4 regions of the Microbispora sp. NPDC088329 genome follow, and region 2 is predicted to be linked to each of the others. Evidence: riboswitches for the same ligand, from Rfam matches in the RefSeq annotation. Region 2 holds a riboswitch; each other region holds the start of a gene.

Region 1 (3,201 bases), on a different contig from region 2:
GCAGCGGCTCAAGCTGGCCACCCACATGGGCGACAAGGGGGGTGTCTACGTCCTGGACGAGCCGACCACCGGCCTCCACCTCGCCGACGTCGAGCAGCTGCTCGGCCTGCTGGACCGGCTGGTCGACTCCGGCAAGTCGGTCATCGTGATCGAGCATCACCAGGCCGTCATGGCGCACGCGGACTGGATCGTCGATCTCGGTCCGGGCGCCGGTCACGACGGCGGCCGGATCGTCTTCGAGGGCACTCCGGCCGATCTCGTCGCCGCCCGCTCCACCCTCACCGGCGAGCATCTCGCGGCCTACGTCGGCGCCTGACCGGGGCCGTCGGGGCCGTCGCGGGCACCGCGACGGCCCCCCGCAGGAACATGTCGTCAGGACACGTCAGGCACTAGGGTGACCGCGATCGCCTGCGTCGGCAAAAGGAGATGATCATGACCACCGACCCGACGATGACCCGGATCGGTCAGGGGGTGGAGTTGCATCACCACCAGGGCCGGCGTGAGGCCGCGCGCGACCTGTTCGCGCAGATCTGGGACGACATCGGCGGTGAACAGGGCGACCCGCTGCATGTTTGCGTCCTCGCCCACTCGATGGCCGACGTACAGGACGACGTGCACCAGGAGCTGATGTGGGATCTGCGTGCGCTTGCCGCCGCCGATCTCGTCACCGACGAGCGGGTGGCCCAGGCCGGGGTGCCACTTTCCGTGGCCGGCCTGTATCCGTCCTTGCACCTGAACCTGAGTGAGTGCTATCGCAAGCTGGGCGACTCAGGCCGCGCCCGTGAGCATCTCCAGCAGGCGCGGGCCTTGATCGGCGAACTCGGCGACGACGAGTACGGGCGGCTCATCAGGGGCGGCCTGGAGCGGCTGGCCGAACAGTTGGGCGAGGCCACCTGACGCGCTCCGGTTTGATCGAGTCGGACCCCACCAGGAACGCCTGTCCTTCTAGGATCACTGGGTCTGTTGGAGGCTCGATCCTTGCCCCGATCGACCCGGCCGGACGGCCCCGCTCGGGAACCCGTCGCGGATCGCGGCGTGCGCATGCACAGCGATAGCGGGCGGCACTCCGGTCCTTCGCGTGGACGGCGAAGCGCGCCGGGATCGCCGGCGCGCTTCGGGGTCCGTGCCGGACCGCCGGCCCGTCAGGCGGAGGCGGTGGTGGAGGCGTCCGCGGGATACATCGGGTAGCCGTACCCGACCACCTGCGAGGTGGGGCGGGTGCGGGTCTCGACGGCGCCGCCGTCGCCCGTGTTGCCCTCGATGGTCCGGATGGTGCCGTCGCCGTTGTCCTTGACGACGAAGCCGACATGCACGATGTCGTCGATGTCCTTGCTGCCGTTCCAGTTGAAGAACACCACCGCGCCCGGCTTGGGCGTCTGACCCCAGCGGCCGTGGTCGGCGAACCAGCGGGCGTGCTCGACCGTGTAGGCGTCGGAGCCCATGACGGGCCCGATGCCGAGCTGGTCGCCGACCCAGGAGACGAACATGTCGCACCAGGCGGCGTTGAGGTAGCCCTTCAGGGTGCCTCCGTCGCGGGCGAGGGTCTCACGGGCGCGGGGCGAGGACATGTACCACTGCTGGAACTTGGTTCCGCCGCCGGCCGCGTTCTCGCTGATCCCGACCTGGCTCCTGGCCAGGGTCAGCACGTCCGCGGCGCTGATCTTGGGCAGCGTGGAGGCGATCTCGGCCATGGACTGCGAGGCCGCCGGGCCCTTGCCGGCGTGCGGGTTGTCGGCGTGCGCCGCCGGCGACGCGACCAGCACGGTGGCGGCGAGGGCCCCGCCCGCGAGGGCAGCGCGCATACAGGTGTTGAGGACGTGCATGGTGGGGCGAACTCCCTTACTTCCATGCCGCCTACCGGGTTAGCTGACGGGTTCGGGCTGGAAGTCGCCCTACGGCAGGCATGCCGATTCACCCCAGGAGAGGTGGGTCCCCGGCTCCGCGGACGCGGACTCGGCGGCCGGGCGGCAGGCCGGTATCGGCCGGCCGCGTCGGTCTGAGGAGGGCTTCTTGACCATTGAGATGAGCAAGTGCGCCCTGAGATGCCTAAAAGGTAATAGACCAGGTCAAACCGGTCAAGTTAGACCAAGTCAGATTTTACGGTGCTTAGTGCGGCAAGTCGGGCGGGGTGGGTAGCAGGCCGCGCCACGTGATCATCAGGGGCGCGCCGTGGCGCGCGCAACCCGTGATCACCCGGGCAGGCGCACGGTCACCGCCAGGCCGCCTTCCGGCCGGGCCAGCGCCTCCGCCGTGCCGCCGTGTGCCACGGCGATGGCCCGGACGATGGACAGGCCCAGCCCCGCCCCCCGGGCGGAACGCACGCGGTCGCCGCCGAGCCGGCGGAACGGCTCGAACATGTCGTCCACCTCGTACGGCGGGACGAGGGGCCCGGTGTTCTCCACCGTCACGCTCACCCCGGCCTCGTCCTCCCGCAGCCGGACCCAGACCTCTCCGTCGCGCACGTTGTACTTGATCGCGTTCTCCAGCAGGTTGAACAGGCAGCGCTCGAGGAAGAGCGGATCACCCTGCGCGACCGCCGGGCGCAGGTCCTCGTGGACGACCACCTTCCCGCGTCGCGGCTGCAGGTCGATCTGCTCCATCACCGTGCGGACGACCTGCCGCAGGTCGACCGGCCTGCGGCAGGTCACCTCCTGCTCCGACTGGGCCAGCATGAGCAGGCCCTCGATCAGCCGCTCATACCTCGCGTTCGTGCCCAGCAGCGCGCGGGCCAGCGCCTTGAGGTCCTCCGACGCGGCCGGTTCCTCCAGCGACACCTCAAGGACCGTACGGTTGACCGCCAGCGGGGTGCGCAGCTCATGGGAGGCGTTGGCGATGAACCGGCGCTGGGCGTCGAACACCCGGTGCAGCCGGTCGAGCATCGCGTCGAAGGTGTCGGCGAGCCGTTTGACCTCGTCCTGCGGGCCGCGCAGGGCGATCCGCTCGTGCAGCGTGCTCTCCGACAGCCGCTGCGCGGTCTCGGTCACGCGGTCGAGCGGGCGCAGAGCGCGGTCGGCCACCAGGTAGCCCAGCACCACCGCGACGGCCCCGACCAGGATCATGACGATCACCGTCGACCTGAGCACGTCGCTCAGCACGTCCGCCGCCCCCTGCTCGACATTGGTCCGCACCCGCTGCGCGAGCAGGTCGCCGTCGGGCAGCCTGCCGCCGGGGACGGCATCGGGGGCGCCCGCGCCGGTCACC
Region 2 (3,201 bases):
CGACGAGCTCATCGGGCCGAGCCTCGGCGAGGAACTGCGCCGCAACGCGCTCATCGCGCTCGCCGTCGCGCTCGCGGCGCAGCTCGTCTACCTGGCGCTACGGTTCCGGTGGACGTTCGGCACGGCGGCCGTGGCGGCGCTGTTCGTGGACGCGGCCGTCGTCGTCGGCGCGTTCGCCTGGCTCGGCAAGCCGATCGACGGCGTCTTCCTGGCCGCGATGCTCACGATCATCGGCTATTCGGTCAACGACAAGGTCGTGCTCTTCGACCGGGTGCGCGAGCTGTGGCCGGTGCGGCGCGGGGAGCCGTTCCACCGGGTGGTGAACGCCGCGATCCTGCAGACCGTGCCGCGCACCGTCAACACCGGGCTCGGGGCGCTGTTCATCCTGGCGGCGCTGGCGGTGTTCGGCGGCGACTCGCTGCGCGACTTCGCCGTCGCCCTGCTGATCGGCATCGTCGTCGGCACGCTGTCGTCGTCGTTCGTGGCCGGGCCGGTGGCGATCGCGCTGGAGAGGCGCAGCTCGCAGCCGCCGCCCGCTCCCGCCGCCCCGCGCCGCAGGCCCGTCACTCGTGACGGATCGGGCGCGGTCGTCTGAGCCGCGAGTCGTGGCCCCGGGACGTGCCCGGGGCCACGAGAGCGGATCAGCGCCGGATCAGCGCCGGCCGAGTGCGCGCAGCTCAGCGGGCGTCAGCGCGGAGACGTTCTGGTCGATGGGCGAGTCGGTGTACTGATGGATCGCCCAGGACTTCCAGTCGGCGGGCGGCGTGATGTCGCCCGGGGCCTTGCTGTAGTGGGCCACCCACAGCGGGTACTGGCCGAGGCCGCCGCCGTACTCGTTCGCGAAGTTCCAGCCGCTGTAGAACATCGGCCTGGTCCCGGTCTTGGCCGTCACGTACTCCAGCCAGGTCTTGGCCCACTTGTTGACATGTGCGACCGACTCGCCGTCGGTGGTCTCCAGGTCGAGCACCAGGATGTCACCGGGCTTGCTCGGCTGCGCGTTCACCACCTCGAGGAAGTGGTCGGCCTCGGCGACGGGGTCGTTGGAGGGATGGCCGTAGTGGTAGACACCGCGGACGATGCCCTTCTTCTCCAGCTCCCGCCAGTGGCGGGGGAAGGACGAGTCGGTCCACGAGGTTCCCTCGGTGGCCTTGATGAAGCCGAACTGCGCGCGGCTGTTCACCCAGTCGTGGTCGGCCTCGTAGCCGGAGACGTCCTGGCCGTACGTGTGCGGGTTGGCGTAGGCCGGGGCGGACAGGACGACGGCCGCCGTGACGGTGGCCGAGGCGGCCGAGACCGCGAGGGTCGCCGCCGCGAGGGCGGAGCGCAGGCGCCGGCGGGAGGGCCGGCGGCCGAGGGAGAGCCGATGGGTGGGCATACGGGGTTGACTCCTTGCTTCCATGCCGCCTACCGGGTTAGCTGACGGGTTCGGGCAGGAAGTGCCCTACGGACGCATCTGGGGGCTGCGCCCGATTCACCCCAGGAAATGGGTCCCCGGCTCCGCAGGACGCGGATTCGGCGGCCGCGCGATCATCCTGATCGCGTGGACCGGGCAACGACACGGCAACGGACACGAGAAGGCGGAGACCGCCGGTACCCATTGCCGTGGCACCTAAAGGTACACACCGCACCAGAATGGTGTAAACAGGACAAAAGGCGTCTTTACCTGCGCGCGAGTTGCCGCGGCGAGATGGCGTCGGCGCACCCTCGGGCCCGTCAGTCCGGGGTAAGGATCACGGCTACCGACGGTAAGTAGTCAATCAATTGCCCTGCGTGAAAGAGTCCGTCTCCGGAGGGATCACCCTCCTCCTCCCTCCCGAACCTGGGGAGGGGATCGCGACGAACGACGGGAGTGGTCTTGTGCTTCTCCTCGAGGCGGGCGGTGTGAGAGGCATCCCTCATCACGTGGCGTGTGTCATGGACGGGAACGGCCGGTGGGCCGCGCAGCGGTCGCTGCCCCGCACCGCGGGGCATCGGGCGGCGGAGGCCGCCGTGATCGACGTCATCGAGGCAGCGCACACGGCCGGCGTCGAGTGGTTGAGCCTGTACGCCTTCTCAACGGAGAACTGGCGGCGCCCGGCCCCCGAGGTCGACGTCCTGCTGCGCCTGGTGCGGCGCGCCATACGCAAACACGCCTTGTCACTGCACACACGCGGGATCCGATGCCGGTTCCTCGGGGTCACAGACCCGCGGATCCCGCCCGCGCTGGCGCGGGACATCGCCGACCTGACGGCGCTGACCCACGACAACCGGCGGATGACGTTGACGGTCGCGTTCGATCACGGCGGTCGTCGCGACATCATCGAGGCCGCCCGGTCGCTGATCCGCGACGGGGTGCCGCCCGAGCAGGTCACCGAGGAGAGTTTCGCCCGTCGCCTGCCCCACCCCGACATGCCGGAGGTGGACCTGGTCATCCGCACCTCCGGAGAGCAGCGGATTTCCAACTTCATGCTGTGGCAGGTGGCGTACGCCGAATGGGTCTTCCCCCGGGTGCTGTGGCCCGACTTCCGGGCCGAGCACTTCTGGGAGTGCCTGGAGGCCTACCGGCGGCGCGAGCGCCGGTACGGCGGCGTACAGGCACCGGCCCCTATGGGAAAGGGATGTCGATGAGCGACGCAGCAGCAGCCGGAACCGACGCCGATCCGCTCGGCCCGGGATCGATGCTCCACCGGTTGACCCGGCAGGCACGCTGGGGGCTGGTGGCGACCCGGGCCATCGTCCTGGAGGCCGCGCACCCGCAGATCGGCGCGGCGTTGATCACCAACTCGACTTTCGTCGCGCACCCGTGGCGGCGGCTGCGCAACACCGTGCTCAGCACGCAGCGGATCGTCGACCCCGACATTCAGGTGCGGCAGCGGGAGGCGGCCCGGCTCAACCGCCTGCACGCCCGCATCACCGGTGTCGACGCGGAGGGCCGCCCGTTCAACGCCGCCGACTCCGAGGCGCGCGCCTGGGTGGTGGCGACGCTGTTCGAGTCCACGGTCACGATGTGCCGGCTGAGCGGCGAGTCCCTCGACGGCCCCGCCCTGGACCGGCTGTACGCCGAGTTCCGGGCGTTCCTCGCCCTGATGGACCCCTACGGGGGCAAGCTGCCGCCCACCCTGCGGGAGTTCTGGCGCTACTACGCGCGCTTCGTGGAAGAGCGGCTGGAGAACACCGAAGCGGTCCACGTCATCCTCGACCGCCTGTTCGCGCAGGTGCCCG
Region 3 (3,201 bases), on a different contig from region 2:
GCTGGCCGTAGTCCTGCTGGCCGTAGCCCTGCTGCTGGCTCTGCTGGGCGCCGTAGCCCTGCTGGCCGTACTGCTGCTGACCGTAGTCCTGCTGCTGGCCGTAGCCACCCTGGGACGACTGGCCGTACTGCTGCTGGCCCTGCTGGGCGCCGTAGCCCTGCTGACCGTACTGCTGCTGGCCGTAACCGGGCTGCTGACCGTAGTCCTGCTGGCCGTAGCCCTGCTGCTGGCCGTAGCCCTGCTGCTGGCCGTAACCGCCCTGGGCGGGGTCATAGCCGGGCTGCTGCTGCGGGCCCGTCTGCTGCCCGGGCTGGCGATAGCTGACGACCGTGACGTCGGGGTCGTAGTCCTGGGCTGGTCTGTCCGTGCCGTACCCGGGGCTCGATGACGGCGGTGGCGTTCCGTCCGACTCGTCCTGGGGGTACGGCGGCTGTCCGGTGCTCACCGTGTCACCTCGTTTCGAAGACGCATGCGCCGCACGTCTGTAGCACACGCTGATATTGCCAAAAGTAGCGACAGGTGTATCAACAGTCACCTTTGCGGCGGTCGACAATCAGCGTCAAAGATCACAAACCAGCCTTCATCAATGGCGATCGAGGTGCAGCAGCATTCGGGTGTTCCCCAGAGTGTTCGGCTTGACGTGCTCCAAGTCGAGGAACTCGGCGACGCCCTCGTCGTACGACGCGAGCAGTTCCGCGTACACCTCGGGGGAGACCGGGGTGCCCTGAATGGGCCTGAAACCGTGCCGGGCGAAGAACTCGACCGCGAAGGTGAGGCAGAAGACCCTCCGCACACCGAGGTCCCTGGCGGTCTCGATGAGCGCCGCGACGATTTGATGGCCGATTCCCCCGCGGCGCGCCGCGGGATCCACCGCCACGGTCCTGATCTCGGCCAGGTCCTCCCACAGCACGTGCAGCGCGCCGCACCCGACGACCTGACCGCCGATCTCGGCCACCCAGAACTCCTGGACGTCCTCGTACAGCGTCACCGTGCTCTTCTTGAGCAGACGGGGACCGACTCCCGAGTACGCGTCGACAAGGCGCCGGATGGCCCGGACGTCGGGCGTCCTGGCCCGGCGCACCGTCACGGCGGTGGCGCCCTCTCCGGTGGGCGTCTGCGCGGCGACCTGCTCCATGAGCGGCCAGCCTAGCCGGACCACGGGCGATCCCTCACCGTCGGCGTCCAGCGGCATCATGGATAACGGTCATGCCCAAACGCCACACTCGACATAGGGCCTGACTGTGCGTAGCCGCCAGGATACGGGCGAACGACCCGCCCGCCCGGCGGCAGCAGTTCCGGTTCGTCCCATTTTTCCCGAGAGTCCCAGCAGCCAATACAAAGACTCAGATCCGCTCAAACCCAGGTGAACGCGGACATACCAGTGCCGAACTCGTGACCCGGTTGTGATCAATCGGTTGTCAAACGTAGACGGGTTTCGGAGTTCTGGTTGAGCAAGAACTCGCCGTGCACTATCGTCCTGCGACGATGCCGGTCATCGTGCACGCTCACGGCGGCCGGGCGCCGAGTCTTCGAAGCACCGCGTGCGGAGGGGAGCCGGGGACCCAACTGCAGGATCAGGATCGGTTCGATCTCAGATCGTCAAGGGGTGAATCCGTCAAGGTAGGGCTACTCCGGCCCGAACCCGTCAGCTAACCCGGTAGGCGCTCAGTAGCGCCCCGCCGAGCGGTCCCGTCCCGATGACGCGGGCCCGCCCCGGGGCGCATGTGGGAGAGGAGCTCGGTTGCGCATGCGTGGAGGACGGTCGGCGGGCAGGCACGCCCGCGGCCGACAGTCCGGATCCGGCACGGCCGGTCCGGGTGCAATCCGCCGGTTGGCGTTCGTCGGCGTCGCGCTCACCGCGATCACGTTCGGCGCCCCGGTGGTCCGCGCCACCGCCGACCCGAAGCCGAGCCTCAAGGAGCTCACAGAGCAGGTCGAGAGCCTCTACACCGAGATCGAGAGCCTCACCGAGCAGTACAACGGCGAGCGCGTGCGTCTGAAGGCGGCCGAGCGGTCCGCCGAGCTCGCCAAGAAGAACCTCGCCAAGAGCGAGGCCGAGCTGGAGGTCCGCCGGCAGAAGGCGAGCGCTCTCGCACAGCACTCCTACATGACCAACGGGCTCAGCGGCGCGCTCGCGCTCATCGGCGGCGACGGCGACCCCAGGGAGTACCTGGACCAGGCCACCACGACGTACGCCCTGGAGCTGCAGGGAAGCCAGGAGGTCGCGGAGGTCACCAAGGCCATGGACGCCGCCGCGCGGGCCAGGCAGAGCGCCTCCGCCCGGCAGGCCGAGGTCAAGAAACTCCTCACCGGCCTCGACTCCCGGCGCGACAAGATCAATAAGTTGATCAAGAAGACCGAGAGCAGCCTCTACCGGCAGGTCTCCCGGACGGTCGGCAGCGAGACGCGCAGCAGGATGTCGTTCCCCATCGTGGGCGACGGCAAGGCGGCCCAGGCGGCACGCTGGGCGCTCAGGCAGCAGCTCAAGCCGTACGTGTGGGGCGCCGAGGGGCCCGGCTCCTTCGACTGCTCGGGTCTGGTCATGGCGGCCTACCAGGCCGTCGGCGTCAGCCTGCCGCACTACACCGGCGACCAGTGGACGGCGGGCACGCACATCTCCCGTGACCAGCTTCGCCCCGGCGACCTGGTGTTCTTCTACTCCGACCTGCACCACGTGGGCATCTACATCGGCGGCGGCTACATGATCCACGCGCCGCGCACGGGAGACGTCATCCACATCGCGAGGATCGCCGGGCGGCCGTTCGCGGGAGCGGTGCGGGTCGCCGACTGAGTCGTCCGAACCGAAGGCGTGGGGTGGAACCGGGTCGCCGACTGAGTCGTCCCGAACCGAGGGCGTGGGGCGGAACGCGGTCAGATGAGACGACGGCGTGCCGCCCAGGCGACGGCCTCGATCGCGGTCGCGACGCCGATCCGGTCGCAGATGCCCCGCAGCCGGCGCCGCACGGTGCGACCGCTGACATCGAGACTGCGGCCCACGCGATCGGCTGTCACGCCCTTGGCCAGCTCCGCGAGGAGAAGCAGGTCCTCTTCGGTGAGACCGGCACGGTCAAGGTCCGAGGCGGGATTGCCACCTCGGTAGACGACCTCGGGAACACCCATCGTCCGCCCTCCCCCACGACGATGATTCGTCGGCCCACCCTTCAGGGACGGTAAACGCCTGCCACGAAGGTCGTCAAGGTG
Region 4 (3,201 bases), on a different contig from region 2:
TAGAGCGCGACCAGGCTCCGCTCGCCGAACCGGACGGCGATGTAGCGGCAGGCCAGCCACGCCTCCTCATACGCCTGGGCGGGCCTGGCGGCGAAGTCGGCGGGCCCCGGCAGACCGTGCAGCGCCGCCTTCCCCGCGGCCACGTCGGCGGCCAGCTCGGCGGCGATCGTCCGGACCGGCAGGCCGCTGTCCAGATAGCCGACATAGTCGGCGAAGCCCTCCATGAGCCACATCGGCACGGCGCGGGGGCCGGCGGTCGCGACGTGCGTCAGCTCGTGGGTCACGACGACCAGACGGCCGGTCGCGGTCAGGCGGGCGAACGCGGCAGGCTGCACGATCACCCGGCCGGCCGTGGCGACGGCCGCCAGATCGTCCACCTTCGCCGGCGAGGCCAGCACGGCCGCCTGCTCCTCGGTGCGCGGCACGAGGACCACCGCGCCCTCGTGTCCTCGGCCGTGTCCTCCCCAGACCCTCGTCACCGTACGGTCCGCCTCGCCGGCCAGCGCGGCGATCCCGGCGACCAGCGACCCGGGCGACCCGACGACGACGACGCGCTCGCCGCGGACGACGGAGGCGCCGGTCCACATGTCCGGATGCTCCCGCACGGCGGCGCGGGCACGCGTCAGCAGGGGACGCAGCGGGTCGGGCGGGGCCGCGGCGGCAGGCCCGGCCAGCAGCACGGCCAGCGCGACGGCGACGGCCGCCGTGCGGCGGAGACGGAACCTGTGGGGCGGGTTTGCGGCGTGGCGCCGATCGGCCCGCGCAGGCGCCGCCACGCTCCCGGGCACCGCGGAGACCTCGCCGGTCGCCGTCCGCGGAGCCGTCCGCTCTGGCGAGGGGACTGCCGGGTCCATCCGGCAGGGGGACATCTCAGCCGGACACGGCGGGAGACCGTCCCCTTCAGGGGATGGAGGAGTCACGCCGTGCATGCTAACCAGCACATGTCACGGCCCCGCCCACCTCGGCGAGGTGGGCGGGGCCGTAGGGACGGCGCCGGTCGAGGGGGCTGGTGACCGGTGCCCGTCAGACGCCCGGACGGACGGCACCGACGAAGGTGCTCCTCCGGTAGGCGTCCAGCTTGTCGATCCGGACCCGCGTGCCGGTGTGCGGAGCGTGGATCATCTTGCCGTGCCCGACGTACATGCCGACGTGGCCGCCGCCGCTCGTGAAGATCAGGTCACCGGGCTCGAAGTGACCCCAGGACACCTTCTTCCTGACCGCGCTGCGGATGGACCACGTCGTGCGCGGCAGCCGTACGCCCGCCTGGCGCCAGGCGTACTGGACCAGGCCCGAGCAGTCGAACGCGCCCGGTCCCGTGGCGCCGTAGCGGTAGGGGTCTCCGATCTGCTTCTTGGCGGCCTTGACCGCGCGCTCGGCCTTGACCTGCTGGAGCACGCCCCTGCCGATCTTCCGCTTGGCGGCGCGTTTCCTGGTCTGCTGCTTCTTCACGGCGGCCTTGCGAGCGGTGGTGCCGGTGCTCGCCTTCGTGGTCGTCTTCGCGGCGGTCTTCGCCGCTGTGTCCGTCTTGACGACCGTGACCGTCACCGTGTCGGCCGCCGCCGGCTGCGCACCGGCGACCCCTACGGATGCCGTCAAAGCGGCACCTCCAAGGGCAATTCGGGCAAGACGGGACAGACTAGCGGGGGTGGTAGACAGGATCTCTCCTCGGGTCTTCCGCTCACGCCTACCGGGTTAGCTGACGGGTTCGGGCGGGGAAGTCGCCCTACGGCGCGCGACGCGCCGATTCACCCCGGACCTTCGGTGAAGGTCGATGGTTCCCCGGCTCCGTGCCTCCTGACTGCACGGACTCGGCATGCCACCGGCGCCGGGGGGATCCCGCGAAGGGGAGAGTGGTGAAGGGCGCCGATGACGGTGGATGACTGCGCGACCGGCCGGCCGGACCGGGCTCGCGACGGCGAGGCGTGCTCGCCGCGGCCCAGAAGCTACCGAGGACCCGCCGCGTTCGGCAAAGCCCTCCCGTCGCATAAAGATCGGATAACGAAGGTCACCAAGAAGAAACGGCAGCGTACCCGCAGCGCGAAAGGGCTAAATGTGACTCTGCTCACAATCCTGGCAACGGGCGGCGAATCCGGTCACAGCAGCCACAAAAAGCACAGAAGTCGCGGACGTCAGGGGCGGACGGCGCCGATCGCGTGATACTCGGCAAGTGTGACAATCTTCACAACATCGCCGGTCTGCGGAGCGTGGACGACCTTGCCGTCACCGGCGTAGATGCCGACATGCCCGTACCCGGCATGCCAGAGCAGGTCTCCCGGCTGGAGCTCGTCCAGCGAGACCCGGCGGCTCGCCCCCCAGGCCCACTGCTCGTAGCTGGTCCGGGGCAGGGTCACCCCGGCCGCCGCCCAGGCGCCCTGCACGAGCCCTGAGCAGTCCCATCCGTCCGGTCCGGTGCCCCCGTAGCGGTACGGCTTGCCGACCTGCTTGTAGGCGAACTGGAGAGCCGCGAGCGCGTTGCCGGACGCGGGCCCGGTGTAGACGACGCCGGGGCTGTTGGGGTTGCCGGGGTTGAACGTCCCGAGTGAGCGCAGGAGCTTCATCTGCTCCCTGACGAGCTTGTCGACCTTCTCCTTCTCGTCGGCGAGCTCACCCCTGACGTCAGTGGCCTCCTTGTAGAGCGCCTTGCTGCGGTCGCGGCGGTCCTTGAGGTCCTTGATGGCGCTCTCGTACTCCTTGAGCCGCCCGGCACGCTCGGCGGAGATGTGGTTGAGCGTCGCGAGGCCGCTGAGCATCGAGTCGGGGTCGCCGCCGGAGAAGACGCCGCCCAACGACCCCATGTCGCCGACCTGGTAGCTGTTGACGGCCATCGTGACCAGCCCGGAGCGGAGCGCCTCCACCCGGACGTTCTGCTTCTTGTAGTCGCCGTTGATCGCGAGGTACTTCTCCCTCGCCTTCTTCCACTTCTCGCTGGCCGCGTTGTAGCGGTCCACGAGTGTGTCGGCCTGCTTGTTGAGCTTGCTCAGCTTCGCCTTGGCCTGCGCGACCGTGGGCTTCGGATCCGCCTGCGCGCCCGTCACCGGCGTCAGCAGGACCACCGTGGCCAAACCGGCGGCCACCGGCACACGCCCTCGCACTGAGCCCCCTCTTGGATCAACGAAACCTGCGGCGCGACTCTATCTAGGCGATCATGAAGTCTCAACCTATTCGCAGGTATTCGCGGCGGTCATCACGCGCGGCGACGAC

Evidence for each region. Region 2 has a riboswitch for cyclic di-AMP ahead of AB0O28_RS36550 (GH25 family lysozyme). Riboswitches for the same ligand answer to the same signal wherever they lie in the genome.
Region 1: it holds a riboswitch for cyclic di-AMP, as region 2 does, so the genes downstream of both, AB0O28_RS08835 (CHAP domain-containing protein) here and AB0O28_RS36550 (GH25 family lysozyme) in region 2, are expected to answer to the same signal.
Region 3: it holds a riboswitch for cyclic di-AMP, as region 2 does, so the genes downstream of both, AB0O28_RS28265 (NlpC/P60 family protein) here and AB0O28_RS36550 (GH25 family lysozyme) in region 2, are expected to answer to the same signal.
Region 4: it holds a riboswitch for cyclic di-AMP, as region 2 does, so the genes downstream of both, AB0O28_RS06765 (C40 family peptidase) here and AB0O28_RS36550 (GH25 family lysozyme) in region 2, are expected to answer to the same signal.

The regions. Positions count from the first base shown of each region.
Region 1 is NZ_JBFBIP010000003.1:324,673-327,873, forward strand. Features, by position in the region: gene AB0O28_RS08825 (excinuclease ABC subunit UvrA) at 1-316, shown strand, start outside; gene AB0O28_RS08830 (hypothetical protein) at 433-897, shown strand; gene AB0O28_RS08835 (CHAP domain-containing protein) at 1,143-1,823, opposite strand; cyclic di-AMP (ydaO/yuaA leader) riboswitch at 1,838-1,969, opposite strand; gene AB0O28_RS08840 (HAMP domain-containing sensor histidine kinase) at 2,190-3,201, opposite strand, start outside.
Region 2 is NZ_JBFBIP010000031.1:27,029-30,229, forward strand. Features, by position in the region: gene secD (protein translocase subunit SecD) at 1-595, shown strand, start outside; gene AB0O28_RS36550 (GH25 family lysozyme) at 653-1,375, opposite strand; cyclic di-AMP (ydaO/yuaA leader) riboswitch at 1,387-1,528, opposite strand; gene uppS (polyprenyl diphosphate synthase) at 1,903-2,607, shown strand; gene AB0O28_RS36560 (oxygenase MpaB family protein) at 2,604-3,201, shown strand, end outside.
Region 3 is NZ_JBFBIP010000018.1:3,306-6,506, forward strand. Features, by position in the region: gene AB0O28_RS28255 (RDD family protein) at 1-445, opposite strand, end outside; gene AB0O28_RS28260 (amino-acid N-acetyltransferase) at 584-1,135, opposite strand; cyclic di-AMP (ydaO/yuaA leader) riboswitch at 1,510-1,679, shown strand; gene AB0O28_RS28265 (NlpC/P60 family protein) at 1,832-2,791, shown strand; gene AB0O28_RS28270 (LuxR C-terminal-related transcriptional regulator) at 2,872-3,120, opposite strand; gene AB0O28_RS28275 (helix-turn-helix domain-containing protein) at 3,194-3,201, opposite strand, start outside.
Region 4 is NZ_JBFBIP010000002.1:505,345-508,545, forward strand. Features, by position in the region: gene AB0O28_RS06760 (hypothetical protein) at 1-788, opposite strand, end outside; gene AB0O28_RS06765 (C40 family peptidase) at 1,024-1,596, opposite strand; cyclic di-AMP (ydaO/yuaA leader) riboswitch at 1,671-1,824, opposite strand; gene AB0O28_RS06770 (NlpC/P60 family protein) at 2,130-3,092, opposite strand.